Regions from separate parts of the Streptomyces sp. NPDC018964 genome, predicted to be linked through region 2. Evidence: riboswitches for the same ligand, from Rfam matches in the RefSeq annotation. Region 2 holds a riboswitch; each other region holds the start of a gene.
What was found. Region 2 has a riboswitch for cyclic di-AMP ahead of ACH5AO_RS06290 (peptidoglycan DD-metalloendopeptidase family protein). Riboswitches for the same ligand answer to the same signal wherever they lie in the genome.
Positions count from the first base shown of each region.

Region 1: linked by a shared signal. The riboswitch ahead of ACH5AO_RS11135 (M23 family metallopeptidase) and the one ahead of ACH5AO_RS06290 (peptidoglycan DD-metalloendopeptidase family protein) in region 2 are both predicted to bind cyclic di-AMP.
Region 3: linked by a shared signal. The riboswitch ahead of ACH5AO_RS31825 (transglycosylase family protein) and the one ahead of ACH5AO_RS06290 (peptidoglycan DD-metalloendopeptidase family protein) in region 2 are both predicted to bind cyclic di-AMP.
Region 4: linked by a shared signal. The riboswitch ahead of ACH5AO_RS08645 (NlpC/P60 family protein) and the one ahead of ACH5AO_RS06290 (peptidoglycan DD-metalloendopeptidase family protein) in region 2 are both predicted to bind cyclic di-AMP.

Region 1 is NZ_JBIRYZ010000005.1:305,632-309,798, reverse strand. Features, by position in the region: gene ACH5AO_RS11145 (M16 family metallopeptidase) at 1-487, shown strand, start outside; gene ACH5AO_RS11140 (M16 family metallopeptidase) at 484-1,872, shown strand; cyclic di-AMP (ydaO/yuaA leader) riboswitch at 2,075-2,239, shown strand; gene ACH5AO_RS11135 (M23 family metallopeptidase) at 2,252-3,028, shown strand; gene ACH5AO_RS11130 (GntR family transcriptional regulator) at 3,210-3,905, shown strand; gene ACH5AO_RS11125 (HPr family phosphocarrier protein) at 4,079-4,167, opposite strand, start outside.
Region 2 is NZ_JBIRYZ010000003.1:186,049-190,215, forward strand. Features, by position in the region: gene ACH5AO_RS06280 (GNAT family N-acetyltransferase) at 1-80, opposite strand, end outside; gene ACH5AO_RS06285 (SGNH/GDSL hydrolase family protein) at 106-891, opposite strand; gene ACH5AO_RS06290 (peptidoglycan DD-metalloendopeptidase family protein) at 1,098-2,039, opposite strand; cyclic di-AMP (ydaO/yuaA leader) riboswitch at 2,044-2,201, opposite strand; gene ACH5AO_RS06295 (alpha-galactosidase) at 2,522-4,167, opposite strand, start outside.
Region 3 is NZ_JBIRYZ010000027.1:62,823-66,989, reverse strand. Features, by position in the region: gene eno (phosphopyruvate hydratase) at 1-1,038, opposite strand, end outside; gene ACH5AO_RS31825 (transglycosylase family protein) at 1,272-2,006, opposite strand; cyclic di-AMP (ydaO/yuaA leader) riboswitch at 2,010-2,178, opposite strand; gene ACH5AO_RS31820 (transglycosylase family protein) at 2,384-3,406, opposite strand; gene ACH5AO_RS31815 (cytochrome P450) at 3,605-4,167, opposite strand, start outside.
Region 4 is NZ_JBIRYZ010000004.1:186,879-191,045, forward strand. Features, by position in the region: gene ACH5AO_RS08640 (ABC transporter ATP-binding protein) at 1-456, opposite strand, end outside; gene ACH5AO_RS08645 (NlpC/P60 family protein) at 705-1,871, opposite strand; cyclic di-AMP (ydaO/yuaA leader) riboswitch at 1,879-2,050, opposite strand; gene pcrA (DNA helicase PcrA) at 2,291-4,167, shown strand, end outside.

The DNA of each region.
Region 1 (4,167 bases), on a different contig from region 2:
GGTACGGCGCGACCGCACCGCCGTGGCCGCCGGCTTCGGCCTGCTGCGGCTGGCCGGGGCCCCCTCCCTGGGCTGGCTGGACGTGAAGACGTCCGGTGACGTGGAGGTGCCGGTCATCGAGGCCGCCATCGACGAGGAGCTCGCCCGGTTCGCCGAGGAGGGCCCCACGGCGGAGGAGATGGAGCGCGCGCAGGCCCAGCTGGAGCGCGAGTGGCTGGACCGGCTCGGCACGGTCGCCGGCCGCGCCGACGAACTGTGCCGGTACGCCGTCCTGTTCGGCGACCCGCAGCTCGCCCTGACCGCCGTACAGCGCGTCCTGGAGGTGACGGCGGAGGAGGTGCGGGAGGTCGCCGAGGCCCGCCTGCGCCCCGACAACCGCGCGGTGCTCGTCTATGAGCCCGTCGCCCCGGAAGCCGAGGACGCCGAGGGCACCGAGGAAGCCGCCGCAGTCGCCGGCACCGACGAGAACGAGGAGGCGGCGAAGTGACCGAGCTCGCCACGATGGACTTCCACCCGCAGCCGCAGGCCGGCGACGCCAAGCCCTGGGCCTTCCCGGCCCCCGAGCGCGGCACGCTCGACAACGGCCTGACCGTGCTGCGCTGCCACCGCCCCGGCCAGCAGGTCGTCGCCGTCGAGGTGCTTCTCGACGCGCCCCTGGAGGCCGAGCCGGCCGGCCTCGACGGTGTCGCCACGATCATGGCGCGGGCCTTCTCCGAGGGCACCGACAAGCACTCCGCCGAGGAGTTCGCCGCCGAGCTGGAGCGCTGCGGCGCCACCCTGGACGCGCACGCCGACCACCCCGGCGTCCGCCTCAGCCTGGAGGTCCCGGCCTCCCGGCTCACCAAGGGGCTCGGGCTGCTCGCCGACGCGCTCCGGGCGCCGGCGTTCGCCGACAGCGAGGTCGAGCGGCTGGTCCGCAACCGCCTCGACGAGATCCCGCACGAGCTGGCCAACCCCTCCCGCCGCGCCGCCAAGGAGCTCTCCAAGGAGCTGTTCCCGGCGAGTTCGCGCATGTCGCGTCCGCGCCAGGGCACCGAGGAGACGGTCGAGGGCATCGACTCCGCGGCCGTACGCGCCTTCTACGAGAAGCACGTCCGCCCCGCCACGGCCACCGCCGTGGTCGTCGGCGACCTCACCGGCATCGACCTGGACGCGCTGCTCGGCGACACGCTCGGCGCCTGGACCGGCTCCCCGGCGCAGCCGCGGCCCGTCCCGCCGGTGGTCGCCGACGACACCGGGCGCGTCGTGATCGTGGACCGCCCCGGCGCCGTGCAGACGCAGCTGCTGATCGGCCGCATCGGCCCCGACCGGCACGACCGCGTGTGGCCCGCGCAGGTGCTCGGCACGTACTGCCTCGGCGGCACCCTCACCTCCCGCCTGGACCGCGTGCTGCGCGAGGAGAAGGGCTACACCTACGGCGTGCGGGCGTTCGGACAGGTCCTCCGGTCCGCGCCGGACGGCACGGGTGCGGCGATGCTGGCCATCAGCGGCTCCGTTGACACGCCGAACACCGGCCCCGCCCTCGACGACCTGTGGACCGTGCTGCGCACGCTCGCCGCCGACGGGCTCACCGACGACGAACGCGACGTCGCCGTGCAGAACCTCGTGGGTGTGGCGCCGCTCAAGTACGAGACCGCCGCGGCCGTCGCGAGCACCCTGGCCGACCAGGTCGAGCAGCACCTGCCCGACCACTACCAGGCCGACCTGTACCGGCAGTTGGCGGCCACCGGCACCGTGGAGGCCACCGCGGCCGTCGTGAACGCCTTCCCGGTGGACCGCCTGGTGACCGTCCTCGTCGGCGACGCGGCGCAGATCAAGGCGCCCGTCGAGGCCCTCGGGATCGGTGAAGTCACCGTCGTGACGGCCGAGTAGCGAGCCGCGGAGGCGCACGCGCGCACCGGGCCCCGGTGACACGGACGTCACCGGGGCCCGCTTGTGCCCGAATCGGGGCGGAAGTTGCCTGTCTGCCCTGTGGGATGCGCTACAAAAACCGGGATTCGTTTGAGGAGGAGGAGACGGCCGCCTTAGCGTCATCCGGGCTGTTCGTCGGGCAGTGCGCCGCACCCGCGGCACCGGACAGCCATCGCCGAGTCCCCGTACGGCGCGAGCCAGGGGAGCCGGGGACCCGCATGAGTCCCTGGGGTGAATCGGACGCCCGCGCGTGTCGCGAGGGTGCCCGTAGGAGACCTTCCTGCTCCGAACCCGTCAGCTAACCCGGTAGGCGAGAGGGAAGGAAAGGACCAGCCTCCACATGGCGTTCACCCGCGCCCCGGGCAAGCACCGTCGTCCCAGCCGGACGCAGCGCGGCACCGTCCGCGCGGCGGGCGTCGCGGCGCTCACCACCACCACCGGCGTCGTCGGCTCCCTCGCGACCCCCGCGCTCGCCGCCGAACCCGCCGCCGCGCAGACCGGCCTCACCCCCGTCGTCACCCTGGGCGACGCGGTCGCCGACCGGATCGACGCCCAGGCGGCCGCCCAGCACGAGGCCGCCCGGGAGGCGGCCGAGGCCGCCGCGCGGAAGGCCGCCGAGGAGGCCGCGCGCGAGAAGGCCGCCAAGGAGGCCGAGGAGGCCCGCGCGGAGAAGGAGCGCGCCGCGCGGGAGGCCGAACGCGAGCGCCTCAACACCTTCGTCTCCCCGATCCCCGGCTCGTACGTCTCGACCAGTTACCAGGTCGGCAGCTCACTGTGGTCCTCCGGCAGCCACACCGGCGTCGACTTCCACGCCGCGAGCGGCACCCCCGTCCAGTCGGTCGGCGTCGGCACCGTCGTCGAGGCCGGCTGGGGCGGCGCGTACGGCAACCAGGTCGTCATCAAGATGCACGACGGCACGTACACCCAGTACGGGCACCTGTCGTCCATCGGCGTCTCGGTGGGCCAGCAGGTCGCCGCCGGGCAGCAGATCGGCCTCTCCGGCGCCACCGGCAACGTCACGGGCGCGCACCTGCACTTCGAGGCCCGTACGACCGCCGAGTACGGCTCCGACCTCGATCCCGTCGCCTACCTCCGCGCGCACGGCGTGAACCTCTAGGCCCGACCGCTTCCCTGTGCCCCGGCTCCCCGAGCCGGGGCACCGGTGTTTCCGGGCGGCTCCTGTCCGAAAAATAAGCACGGATTCCGGTCCGGCGTCGTGAATTCCCGCTGATTGCAATAGAGTCACGGAACACACGTCAATCGTCGACGTTTCACGGGGATTAAGCCGGAGGTCCGTCATGCGTATTCCCGCGCACTCGGTGTGCACGGCGATCCGGGACGACATCGTCGCGGGTGTCCACGAGCGCGGCGGCCGGCTCACCGAGGAAGTGCTCGCCCGCCGTTACGGCGTCTCCCGCGTCCCGGTCCGGGAGGCGCTGCGCACGCTGGAGGCCGAGGGGTTCGTGGTGACCCGGCGGCACGCGGGCGCGTGCGTCGCGGAACCCACCGAGCAGGAGGCCGCCGACCTGCTGGAGATGCGGGTGCTCCTCGAGCCGCTCGGCGCCGCCCGCGCGGCCCAGCGCCGCACCGAGGCCCATCTGAAGGTGCTGCGCGGCCTGGTCCGGCTGGGGCAGGAACGCGCCCGCCAGGGCAACAGTGACGACCTGCGCTCCCTGAGCGGCTGGTTCCACGAGACGCTCGCCCAGGCCACCGGCAGCCCGGCGCTGACGTCGACGCTGACCCAGCTGCGGCACAAGATCGCCTGGATGTACGCCACCGAGGGACCGTCCGACCCGGTCGAGTACTGGGCGGAGCACGGCGCGATCGTGGACGCCGTGGCGCGCGGCGACGGCGACCGCGCGCGGTCCGTCACGGCGCTGCACACCGAACGCGCGAGCGCCGGGCACCGCCTGCGCTTCGCCTCCGGCGCCGGCCGCGCGGACCGTGTGAGGAACTCGCAACATCCCGTAAACATGCCGAGTCTCCGGCATTAACACGGGTGCCGTATACAAAGAGGGTGCATTTCTCGGGGGTTATTTCTGCTGCCCGGGAAAAGGGGGGAAGGGAAAAGGGAAAGGCCCGCGCGGGGTCCGGGCGGGCCTTTCGAATGCAGTGCGGTGCAGTCCGGTGCGTTTCGGTGAGAGACGTTCCCGCACCCCCTGCGTGCTCAGACGGTCTCGGGGAGCTCCTCGAGACCCTCGGCGACCAGCTTCGCCAGCCGGTCCAGGGCGGCGTCCGCACCCTCGGCGTCGGACG
Region 2 (4,167 bases):
GCCCGCAGCACCACGGCGCGCAGTTCCGCCACCGCCTCGACGTCCGTCGCGGTCGCCTGCCGCAGACCCCAGTCCCCCATGATCACTACGCTACCGCGCGGGCGCTCACGCCACCGCGGCGATCCGTACCTTGATGTCGTCCGGCGACAGCGTCCCCTTGGCGATCACGTGGTCGCCGGAGGACTCCCCGCGCAGTCGGCGGCCGATCCACGGCACCAGGTACTCGCGGGCCCAGTGGACGTCGTCCCGCCGGATCTCGAGGGTGCCGCGGGGCGGCAGGGGCGGCCAGGGCTGTTCCGGGTCGGCGGGGACGTCCAGGCCGAGGGTCTGCCCGGCGCGGAGCGCGACGCGGGTGTGTCCCTCCGGCGACAGGTGCAGCCGGTCGGCGTCCCAGGCCCTGCGGTCCTGGACGCTCCTGAGGGACCACAGGTCGAGCACGGGACAGCCGTAGCGGTCGGCGACGGCCCGTACGTGCATGTTGTACGTCGCGATCTTGCCGCGCAGATGCTTCAGCAGGGGGACGCCGCGGGTGTCGAACCCGGTCGTCACCATCACTGTCCCGGATACGGCCGTGAGCGCGGCGATCGCCCGCTCGAACCGCTCGGCCACCTCGTCCGGGTCGCTGCCGGGGCGGAGGATGTCGTTGCCGCCCGCGCAGAACGAGACCAGGTCGGGGGCGAGTTCGACCGCCCTCGGAAGCTGGTCCGCCACGATCTGGTCCAGGAGTTTTCCGCGTACGGCGAGGTTGGTGTACGCGAAGTCGCCCTCGGGCCTCAGGTCCGCGAGGAGCACGGCGAACCGGTCGGCCCAGCCGACGAACGCCCCGTCGGGGCCGGGGTCGCCGACGCCCTCGGTGAAGCTGTCCCCCACCGCCACGTACGACCCGATCACTGCTCTGCTGTCACTCTTCGAATCGTCTGCCACAACCACTCATGATTCACCTTCGAATGTGACCTACGCGACCGTAAGGAAGGGTTGACGGGCGGTGAGATAAGCCACTCTCAAAATGTTGGCCAATTCAGGAATACGCCGAAGGCCGGACCCGGGGATCGGGGTCCGGCCTTCGGCGCGCGTGTCAGGAAGGTCGCCGCGGGGGGTCAGCCGATGGAGACGCCCTTGGAGCGGAGGTAGGCGATCGGGTCCACGTCCGAGCCGTAGTCCGGGGTGGTGCGGATCTCGAAGTGCAGGTGGGGGCCGGTCACGTTGCCGGTCGCGCCGGAGAGGCCGACCTGCTGGCCGCCGGTCACGGTCTGGCCGGCCGAGACGGAGAGCGAGGACAGGTGGGCGTACTGGGCGTAGTGGCCGTCGTCGAGCTTGATGACGACCTGGTTGCCGTACGCGCCGGCCCAGCCCGAGGAGACGACGGTGCCCGCGCCGACGGCCTTCAGGGAGGTGCCGGTCGGGACGGCGAAGTCGACGCCGGTGTGGTAGCCGCTGGACCACATGCTGCCGGCCACCTTGTAGGCGGTGCCGAGCCCGGCGCCGGGCACCGGGGAGCTGTAACCGGAGGTGCTCGCGGCCTGGTCGGCGTCCGTGGTCTGGGTGGAGGTCTCCGAGGAGGGCTGCTCGGCGGGCTGTTCCACCGGCTGCTCGGCGGGCTGCTCGGCCTTCTGCTCCGGGGCCTGCGGGGCCTCGGCGGAGGACGGCTCCTGCGGCGTGCTCGCGGCGGCTCCACCGTCGACCGAGAGCTTCAGACCGGGGTGGATGAGCGCCGGGTCGTCGCCGATGGCCTGACGGTTGTCCGTGTAGAGCTGCTTCCAGCCACCGTCGACGTGCTCCGTCTCGGCGATCTTGGCGAGGTAGTCGCCGGCCTTCACGGTGTACGTGCGGGCCTCGTCGCCCTTTTCGGCGACGGTCTTCTGGCCGGCGACGGAAAGGGACTGGACGGCCTTTTCGGGGGCGGTCTGCGGCGTGGCGGCGTGCGCGCCGGTGGCGCCGAGAAGCGGCAGGGCGAGTGCGGCGCCGCCGGTTCCGGCGACGGCGATGGAGCGGGTGAGGCGCTGGGTCTTGGTACGGCGGTGCTTACCCTTCGCGGGCATGTCGAATTCCTCTCCGGCGCCTGCGAGGTGAGCTGTCGGGTTCGGGCTGGAGATGCCCGGCCGCGTTGTCGCGCGGCTTCACCCCGAGCCGTTCCGGGAACCGGAACAGGCAGTGGTACCTGTGGGTCCCCCGCTCCTGCCGTGCACGGGTGGGTGTGGTTACGGGCTCCGGGCGGCGGCAGGATTGGGCGTCCGTCCGGATCGGTGGCGAACGTAAGCGACCCGGACGCGAGGGGACAAGCGCGAGGTTCACCGCGCACGCGCTTTTCCGTGATCCAAAAGGGGAATTGACGTCACCGAGCGTCAGCCGGGATTCCTTTTCCCCCGTGAATTCCCTTGTCGTTCCACGGAATTACGTGAGCATGGCGACAACGCATCGTCACGGATATGACGCTGCTCACGCACCCCTTCCCCATCTCCCTTCCTTTCGGGGCACGTTATGTCGAACCACCCTAATCGGACAGAACGCCCTAATCGTCGGATCACAGGCGCCGCAGCCGCACCACCGAGGCGTCCAGATCTCCTCGCAGACCGGTGCGCAGCCCGTGATGCAGCAGGAGGGCACCTCGGTACGTTTCGCCGGTTTCGCGGCATTCGTACGACGCCTCCGGGTCGAGGCCGCGCAGCCGGAGGGCCGGGACGGGCTCTCCGTGGTGCTGCGCCTGGAGGCAGGCGAGGACGACGGTCTCGTCGCCGAGGACGTACTGCACCGCGCTCAGCCCGCCCTCCGGAGGGCGCAGCCGGTACAGGTCACCGCGCTGGACGACGGGCCGGATCTCCTTGTAGAGCGCGACCCACTCCCGCGCCTCGGCGAGCTCCTCCCCGGTCCACCGCGCGAGGTCGCCGCCGACGCCGAGCACCCCGGCCATGGCGCTGACGAACCGGAAGCGCAGCGAGCTGACCCGCCCGTTGAGCATCGCGTTCGGACTGTCGGTGACCCAGGCGGCCATCACCCGGGCCGGGTGGATCTGGCTGAAGCCGTGCTGGATCGCGAGCCGGTCGAGCGGGTCGGTGTTGTCCGAGGTCCACACCTGGTCGGTACGGGAGAGGACCCCCAGGTCGATCCGGCCGCCGCCGCCCGAGCAGGACTCGAAGGCCACGCCCGGATGGGCCGCCCGCAGCCGGTCCAGCAGCGCGTACAGGCCGCGCACATGGTCGGTCCACAGCCGCTGCGGGTACGGGTCGTCCGGCCATCCGGCGTCGGTGGAGGAGCGGTTGAAGTCCCACTTCACGTAGTCGACGGGAGCGCTGGAGAGCAGTGCGTCGAGCCGCTCCCAGAGGTACTCCCGCACGTCGTCGCGCGCGAGGTTGAGCACGAGCTGGTTGCGGTACTCCGTGCGCCGGCGGCCCGGCTGGAACTGCACCCAGTCGGGGTGCGCGCGGTACAGGTCGCTGTCGGGGTTGACCATCTCCGGCTCGACCCAGATGCCGAACTGCATCCCGAGCCCGTGCACATGGTCGGCGAGGGGTTTCAGGCCGCCGGGGAAGCGGTCGGGGTTGGGCGTCCAGTCGCCGAGCCCGGCCCGGTCGCTCGTCCGCGCCCCGAACCAGCCGTCGTCGACCACGAACAGTTCGACGCCCATCGCGGCGGCCCGCTCCGCGAGCCCCCGCTGCCGCTCCTCCGAGATGTCGAACCCGGTGGCCTCCCAGGAGTTGAACAGCACGGGCCGGTCCCGGTCCGCGTCCGGGACGACGTACGTCCGCTGGTAGGCGTGCCAGGCGCGGCTGGCGCCGCCGAAGCCGCCGTCGCTCCACAGACCGGCGAAGACCGGCGTGACGTACGTCTCCCCCGTGTCCAGCATCAGCAGGCCGGAGTCGTCGTGTCCCGCGCCTCCGGTGATCTGCACGCGCGCGTCGGGAAGTTGGGCGACCGAGACGCGCCAGGACCCGGACCAGCCGAGGGCGCAGCCGTAGACCTCGCCGCGTTCCTCGGTCGCGTCGGTGTCGAGCGCGACCCAGGGCAGGTGCTGGTGCCCGGTGTGGCCGCGGCGGCTGCCGATGACCTTCTCGCCGTAGGTGAGCGGGGCGCGGGTCAGCCGGGACTCGGCGGCCCAGCGGCCGTGGAGCTGGGAGAGCCGCCAGTGCTCGCGCTCGGGCAGGGTCCAGGTCGCGGAGTCGGCGCGCAGGA
Region 3 (4,167 bases), on a different contig from region 2:
CAGGGTCTCGGTCAGCGAGCCGATCTGGTTGACCTTGACCAGCAGGGCGTTGGCGGCGCCCTCCTCGATGCCGCGGGCGAGGCGCTCGGGGTTGGTGACGAACAGGTCGTCGCCGACGAGCTGGACCTTGTCACCGAGCTTGGCGGTGATGGTCTTCCAGCCCTCCCAGTCGTCCTCGAACAGCGGGTCCTCGATGGAGACGAGCGGGTACGCGTCGACGAGCTCCGCGTAGTACTCGGTCATCTCGGCCGCCGAGCGCTCCTTGCCCTCGAAGGTGTAGACGCCGTCCTTGTAGAACTCGGAGGCGGCCACGTCGAGCGCGAGGGCGATCTGCTCGCCGGGGGTGTAGCCGGCCTCCTTGATCGCCTCGAGGATGAGGTCGAGGGCCTCGCGGTTGGAGCCGAGGTTCGGGGCGAAGCCGCCCTCGTCGCCGAGGCCGGTGGCCAGGCCCTTGCCCTTCAGGACCTTCTTCAGGGTGTGGTAGACCTCGGCGCCCCAGCGCAGGGCCTCGGAGAAGGACTCCGCGCCGATCGGGGCGATCATGAACTCCTGGATGTCCACGTTGGAGTCGGCGTGCGAGCCGCCGTTCAGGATGTTCATCATCGGCACCGGCAGCAGGTGCGCGTTGGGGCCGCCCAGGTAGCGGAAGAGCGGCAGGTCGCTGGCCTCGGAGGCGGCGTGGGCGACGGCGAGCGAGACGCCGAGGATGGCGTTGGCGCCCAGCGAGCCCTTGTTGTCGGTGGCGTCCAGGTCGAACATCGCCTGGTCGATCAGGCGCTGCTCGGTGGCGTCGTAGCCGACGAGCTCCGGGCCGATCTGCTCGATGACGGCCAGGACGGCCTTCTCGACGCCCTTGCCCAGGTAACGGCCTGCATCGCCGTCACGGAGTTCGATGGCCTCGAAGGCGCCGGTGGAGGCGCCGGACGGGACGGCGGCACGACCCGTGCTGCCGTCGTCGAGGCCGACCTCGACCTCGACCGTGGGGTTGCCTCGGGAGTCCAGGATTTCCCGGGCTACGACGACGTCGATGGACGGCACGAGCATCTCCTTCTTGGATGTGACGCGGGTGGGCAGGACCCCGGAGGGTCTTGCGAGTCCGAGCCTAACCGGCTCCGGGCGATCGGCCATCCGGCCGCCCGTCCCATGGACAGAACCGAGAGTAAATTGTTTCCGAACGGAACAAAGCCGTTTCCGGAAACCCGGTCACAAAAACCCCGCCCCGGCGCGTACGGGGGAAGACGCACCGGGGCGGGGAGCAGTGGGGCAGCCGCTCACTTCAGGTGCAGCTGCTGGCCCGGGTAGATGAGGTCGGCGTCGTCGACGATGTCGTCGTTCAGCTCGAACAGCTCGGCCCAGCCGCCCTCGACGTCGTGCTCGGCGGCGATGGAGCTGAGGGTGTCGCCCTTGACGACCTTGTACTCGCCGTCGCCCTTCTCGACCTTCTGGCCGGTCGGGGTGGTGACGGTCTTCTCCTCGGCCTTCGGCTCGGCCTTCTTCTCGGCCCGCTGCTCGGTCTTCTGCTCGGCGGCCGGGCGCTCGGCGGAGCGGGAGGCCTTCCGCTCGGCCTCACGGGTCCCGGTGGAACCGGTGTCCTGGCCCTGCGAGGAGTCGTTCGAGGAGGAGCCGGCGTAGGAGGCGTTGGACAGGCCCGTGCCGCAGACCGGCCAGGCGCCCTTGCCCTGGCCCGCGAGGACCTTCTCGGCGATCTCGATCTGCTGGGCCTTGCTGGCCCGGTCGGCGGTGGAGGCGTACTGCGTGCCGCCGTACGCGGCCCAGGTGGAGGCGGAGAACTGCAGACCGCCGTAGTAACCGTTGCCGGTGTTGATGGACCAGTTGCCGCCGGACTCGCACTGGGCGACGGCGTCCCACTCGGAGGCGGTGGCGGCGGAGGCGCTGCCGGCCGCCATCAGCGGGGCGGCGACGGCGGCGGAGGTGACACCGGCGACGGCGATCGCGCGGGTGGCCTTGGACGGACGGCGGTGCTTGCCCTTGCCGGAAAACAGCATGGTGGATCCCCTCACCGACGCCTACGAGGTGAGCTGTCGGGTTCGGGCCGGTTGAGTTGCCCGGCCACGCCCCTCGCGGGACGCGGCTCCACCCCAAGCCCGATCCGGTGTCAACCACCGGAAGGGGCGCTTACCTTGGTTCCCCCGCTCCTGCCTGCGGCGCATGACGCGACGACTGTTCCCGTGCTGCCACTGGCAGGATTCGGCGTGGCGGCAGCCGGGGCCCGCGGTGGCGAGCGGTCACGACCGTAGACACGCGGTCCGCGGAATTTCAAAGACGATCAGGGCTTCTGAGACCTATCTCTCACAGCCTTTAAACCGGACATTCACCGCGAAACATGACGTCAACTGCCGCCGGACCGACGCCCCTTCGCGCATCACTTCTCGTCCGGTTCGACCCCGACCTCGAGCTCCTGGCCCGGCATGATGAGGTCCGGGTCGGCGCCGACGACCTGCTTGTTCTCGGCGTAGAGCGACCGCCATCCACCGCCCAGCTCAAGGGAGTCGGCGATGGACGAGAGACTGTCGCCGGTGCGCACGGTGTACGAACCGTCGGCGGCATCGCGGGAGGCGTCGGTGCCGCGCGAGGCATGCCGGCCGGACGATTCCGACGTACGGCCCTCCGCCTCACCCTCCTCGGCGGTGACGCCGCGGTGGCGGCCGGCGCCGGTGCCTTCGGTGTCGGTGACTTCGGAAGAGCCGGTGGTCTGCCCGGACTTGTCCGACTCGTCACTCTTGGGAGTGACCGAGGCGGAGGGGGAGGTGCCGGATCCACCGTCGGAGCCGGTGTCCGAATCCGCGCCCGAGCCGCTCGACTTGCCGGACTTGGCCGATTCGCCGGCGGCACCCTCGCCGTCCTCCGCCCCCTCGGCGCCGGTCGACGGGCCGGACGTGGCCGACGGGGAGGACGAAGCGGACGAATCACCGGAGTCCGATGATCCGGACGAGGCGGAGGAACCGGAAGAGCCGGACGCGTCCGAGGCCGGGTTCTCCGCCACACCCGTGTCGATGTCGGCCGACGCCGAGTCCTGGTCGAGACCCGCCGTCAGTCCGCAGGTGCGCCACGCGCCGACCCCCTGGTCGGCGAGGATTCTCTCGGCCACGGCTATCTGCTGGCCGCGGCTGGCCTGGTCGGGGCTGGTCGCGTAGTCCAGGCCGCCGTAGCTCTCCCAGTCGTCCTGGGTCAACTGCAGGCCGCCGTAGTAGCCGTTGCCGGTGTTCTGGCTCCACGAGCCGCCGCTCTCGCATTCGGCGACCCGGTCCCAGGTCGCACCGTCGGCCGCGCTGGCGCTGCCGGCCCCGAGGAGCGGGATCGCGATGGCGGAGCCGGTCACTCCGGCCGCGACGAGGAGAGCCGGAGCCTGACGGGGACGACGGTGCCGACCGTTTCCGGAGAGCATGCGGAAACCTTTCGCGAGACAGCAATGACCGGCGCGGCGAGTGGAACTCGATGTGCCGCACTTGATGGGTGAACGTATCCGCAGACGATCACTTGTCACAAGTTCATGCCGCGCAGATCACGTGAAGATCACAGAGTTGAGGGCGTGTCATGTTTGCGCTGGCCCGCCCGGGGGCACGGCGGACGGCGGCCCGGTCCGTCACTTCCGCGGAGGGGTGAACTCCACCGGGAGCGTGCGCAGTCCGCGCATGATGAGCCCGCCCCGCCAGCGGAGTTCGGCCGGTTCCACCGCGAGCCGCAGGTCCGGCAGACGCGTCAGCAGGGTGGCGAGCGCGGTCCGGCCCTCCAGACGGGCCAGCGGAGCGCCCAGGCAGTAGTGGATGCCGTGGCCGTACCCCAGGTGCTGGTTGTCGCGCCGGCCGAGGTCGAGCACGTCCGGGTCGGCGAACCGCTCCGGGTCCCGGTCCGCGGCGGCGAGCACGACGAGGACGGGGTCGCCGGCCGCGATGCGCTGTCCGCCGATGGCGACCGGCTCGGTGGCGAACCGCCAGGTGGCGAGTTCCACGGGGCCGTCGTACCGCAGGAGTTCCTCGACGCCGGTCTCCAGCAGCCCGTGCTCCCCGGCGGCGAGGGCCCGCTGCAGGCGGTCGCGCTGTCCGGGGTGGGTGAGCAGGGCGTAGGTGCCGTTGCCGATGAGGTTGACGGTGGTCTCGAAACCGGCGAACAGCAGGATGAACGCCATGGCGGCGGCCTCGTTCTCGG
Region 4 (4,167 bases), on a different contig from region 2:
CATCGCGATGTCCAGCCGGCGGCGCATCCCGCCCGAGTACGTGGCCACCTTCCGCGGGCCGGCGTCGGTCAGCGAGAAACGTCTCAGCAGGCCGTCCGCGATCGCGCCCGGGTCCTCGAGGTGGCGCAGCCGGGCGACGAGTACGAGGTTCTCCCGGCCGCTGAGGATCTCGTCGACGGCCGCGAACTGCCCGGTGAGGCTGATGGACTCCCGCACATGCGCCGACTGTGTGACGACGTCGAAGCCGTGGACGCCTGCTGTCCCCGCGTCGGGCTTCAGGAGCGTGGCGAGGATCCTCACGGTGGTGGTCTTGCCCGCCCCGTTGGAGCCGAGCAGGGCGAAGATGCTGCCCGGTGCCACGTCGAAGTCCACGCCCCGGAGGACTTCGAGCTTCCCGTACGACTTCTCCAGGCCCCGCACGCGAATCGCCGGACCGACGATCGATGGGGTCACCATGGTCATCTTCCTCCTTCGCGGAGCTTCCCGGTCGGTTGTGGGGAAGCTCCTGAGGGGAGGATGGAGGGTTGACCCGGCGTCAAGGTCAAGCCGGTTCCGACCACGGCGTCCCGTGCGTCCGGGAAGCGGGAGAACGCTCCGAGGAGCCGGGAGCCGCTTCATGGAGTGGTTCCCGGCAATCCGTCGCGGACGACAGCCGGCGACAGATCGCCGGGAACCCGACGGACCTGAAGCGGCCCTGCGGAGGGTCAGGCCGGGCGGACCACGCTGTGGATCGAGGACTCGCCGTCGTAGTAGATCGACTCCTCGCGGACGTACGTGCCGGGCTTCGGCGCGTGGATCATCATCCCGTTGCCGATGTAGACGCCCACGTGGGTGACGTCGTCGTAGAAGAAGACCAGGTCACCGGGTTGAGCCTGGGAGACGGGGACCGTCGTGCCCGCGTTCACCTGGTCGTAGGTGGTGCGCGGGAGGGTGACGCCGGCGGCCTTCCAGGCGGCCTGGGTGAGGCCGGAGCAGTCGTAGGAGCCGGGGCCGGTGGCGCCCCAGACGTACGGCTTGCCGATCTGCGCGCGGGCGAAGGCGAGGGCCTTCTCGGCCTTGGTGGTGTACGAGGAGTCCGTCGACGGTGAGGTGGTCGAGCCGGAGGATCCGGAGGTGCTGCCCGAGGTGCCGCCGTCCTGCTGAGCGGCGGCCGCCTTCTCCCGGGCCTTCTGCTGCTCGGCGAGCTCGGCGGCCTTGCGGGCGGCCTCCTTCTGCTTCTCCTTCTCGATCGCCGCGAGCCGCGCCTTCTCCTCGGCGGTCAGCTTCGCCATCAGCTCGCGCGCGTCGGTGAGCTTCTTCTGGACCGTGGCCTTGGCCGTCTTCAGGTCGCCCTGGGTCTCGGTGAGCGTCTGGAGGCTCTCGGTGGCCTCCTGGCGCTTCTTCATCGTCTCGGACTGCTGGGTGACGTAGTCGTCGACCGCTTCCTTCTGGCGGCCGGTCATCCGGTCCATCACCTGGCGCTGGTCGAAGATGTCCTGCGGCGTGTCCGCGAGCAGGAAGGTCGCGGTGTCGGGGACGCCGGCGCCGGTCCGGTACTGGGCGGCGGCGAAGGAACCCAGCTCCGCCCGCGCCTCGTTGAGCTTCTGGGTGCGCTTGGCCACGTCGTCGAGGAGCGTGTCCACCTGCTTGCGCTGCTTCGCGGTCTTCTCCCTGGCCGCGTTGTACTTCTCGGTCGCCGACTCCGCCTGGCGGTAGAGGTCGTCGACCTTCTTCTCGACCTCCTCCAGGCTCGGCTTGCCGTCGTCGGAGGGGGCGGCGGTGGCCGTCTGGGAGAGCAGGGCCACGGAGGTCAGGGCGGCCGTGGCGAGGGCCGGGGTCCGTATGCCTGTCACGCGCGTGCCGGGGGTGCGCGACTTGCGGTGCGACGCCAAGGGAGGCGACTCCTTCCAAAGCTCCGCCTACCGGGTTAGCTGTCGGGTTCGGGCGGGTGGTTCGGAAGGGTTGCCCTACGGCCGCTCCGCGAGGGAGTGGGCCGATTCACCCCGTGGTCTCGGTGGGTCCCCGGCTCCGGCTGCCGCGGGGGCAGTGACGGACTCGGCGGAGGCCGCGCGGCCCGGCGGGGTTCGCCGGTGGGGGTCGTACGGCCCGCCCGCACCGTAGCCAACTGGTGTGGCCCCTGTGAAGGTTGATGGGTGATATGCCCGATACATTTTCGTGACCTTACGCACGCGGTCACGTGGGGTGAGGGAATGGTTCCAGGGGGTGCGTGCCCCGTTCCGGCCGTCGGAGGCCGGGGATGTTTCCGGGGCGGCTCCGGGTTGTCGGTGGAGCGGCCTAGACTCGGAGAGCGATGAGCAGCCTCTTTGACGACAGCTTCCTGGCGGACCTCCAGGCCCAGCGGGGCCCCGCGGACGAGCCCCCGCCACCGCCCGAGGACGAGCACGTACCGGAGCAGATCCCGGACGACCTGTTCGGCGGGAAGTTCGACGTGCCGCCGGACAGGGACGCCTACTACCGCGACGGCGCCCCGCGCCCGGTGATCGACGCCGCCGCGCTGCTGGAGGGGCTGAACGACAACCAGCGCGCCGCCGTCGTGCACTCCGGCTCCCCGCTGCTCATCGTGGCCGGCGCGGGCTCCGGCAAGACCCGCGTGCTCACCCACCGCATCGCCCACCTGCTGGCCGAGCGGCACGTCCACCCGGGCCAGATCCTCGCGATCACCTTCACCAACAAGGCCGCGGGCGAGATGAAGGAGCGCGTCGAGCAGCTCGTCGGCCCGCGCGCGGGCGCCATGTGGGTCATGACGTTCCACAGCGCGTGCGTGCGCATCCTGCGCCGCGAGAGCAAGAGGCTCGGCTTCACCTCGTCGTTCTCGATCTACGACGCCGCCGACTCCAAGCGCCTGATGGCCCTGGTCTGCCGCGATCTGGACCTCGACCCCAAGCGCTTCCCGCCGAAGTCCTTCAGCGCCAAGATCAGCAACCTGAAGAACGAGCTGATCGACGAGGAGGACTTCGCCGCCCGGGCCGCCGACGGCTTCGAGAAGACCCTCGCCCAGGCCTACGCGCTCTACCAGTCGCGGCTGCGGGAGGCCAACGCCCTCGACTTCGACGACCTGATCATGACGACGGTCAACCTGCTCCGCGCCTTCCCGGACGTCGCCGAGCACTACCGCCGCCGCTTCCGGCACGTCATGGTCGACGAGTACCAGGACACCAACCACGCCCAGTACGCCCTGGTGCGTGAGCTCGTCGGCCCCTCCGGGCCCCCCGCCGACACCCCGCCCGGGGCCGAGGTCCCGCCCGCCGAGCTGTGCGTGGTGGGTGACGCCGACCAGTCGATCTACGCCTTCCGCGGCGCGACGATCCGCAACATCCTCCAGTTCGAGGAGGACTACCCGGACGCGACCACGATCCTGCTGGAGCAGAACTACCGCTCCACGCAGACCATCCTGAGCGCCGCCAACGCCGTCATCGAGCGCAACGAGTCCCGCCGACCCAAGAACCTGTGGACCAACGCCGGCGCGGGCGCGCGGATCACCGGGTACGTCGCGGACACCGAGCACGACGAGGCCCAGTTCGTCGCCGACGAGATAGACCGCCTCACCGACGCGGGCGAGGCCAAGGCGGGAGACGTCGCCGTCTTCTACCGCACCAACGCCCAGTCCCGCGTCTTCGAGGAGATCTTCATCCGCGTCGGCCTGCCCTACAAGGTCGTCGGCGGCGTCCGCTTCTACGAGCGCAAGGAGGTCCGGGACGTCCTGGCCTACCTGCGGGTGCTCGCCAACCCCGAGGACTCGGTGCCGCTGCGCCGCATCCTCAACGTGCCCAAGCGGGGCATCGGCGACCGCGCGGAGGCCATGATCGACGCCCTCGCGCAGCGCGAGAGGATCAGCTTCCCGCAGGCGCTGAGGCGCGTCGACGAGGCGTACGGCATGGCCGCGCGCTCGACGAACGCCGTGAAGCGGTTCAACACGCTGATGGAGGACCTCCGTACGGTCGTCGAGTCCGGTGCGGGCCCGGCGACGGTCCTGGAGGCGATCCTCGAACGCACCGGCTACCTCGCCGAGTTGCAGGCCTCCACCGACCCGCAGGACGAGACCCGCATCGAGAACCTCCAGGAACTCGCGGCCGTCGCCCTGGAGTTCGAGCAGGAGCGCGGCGAGGGCGAGTCGGTCGCGCTGTCCGACTTCCTGGAGCAGGTCGCCCTGGTCGCCGACTCCGACCA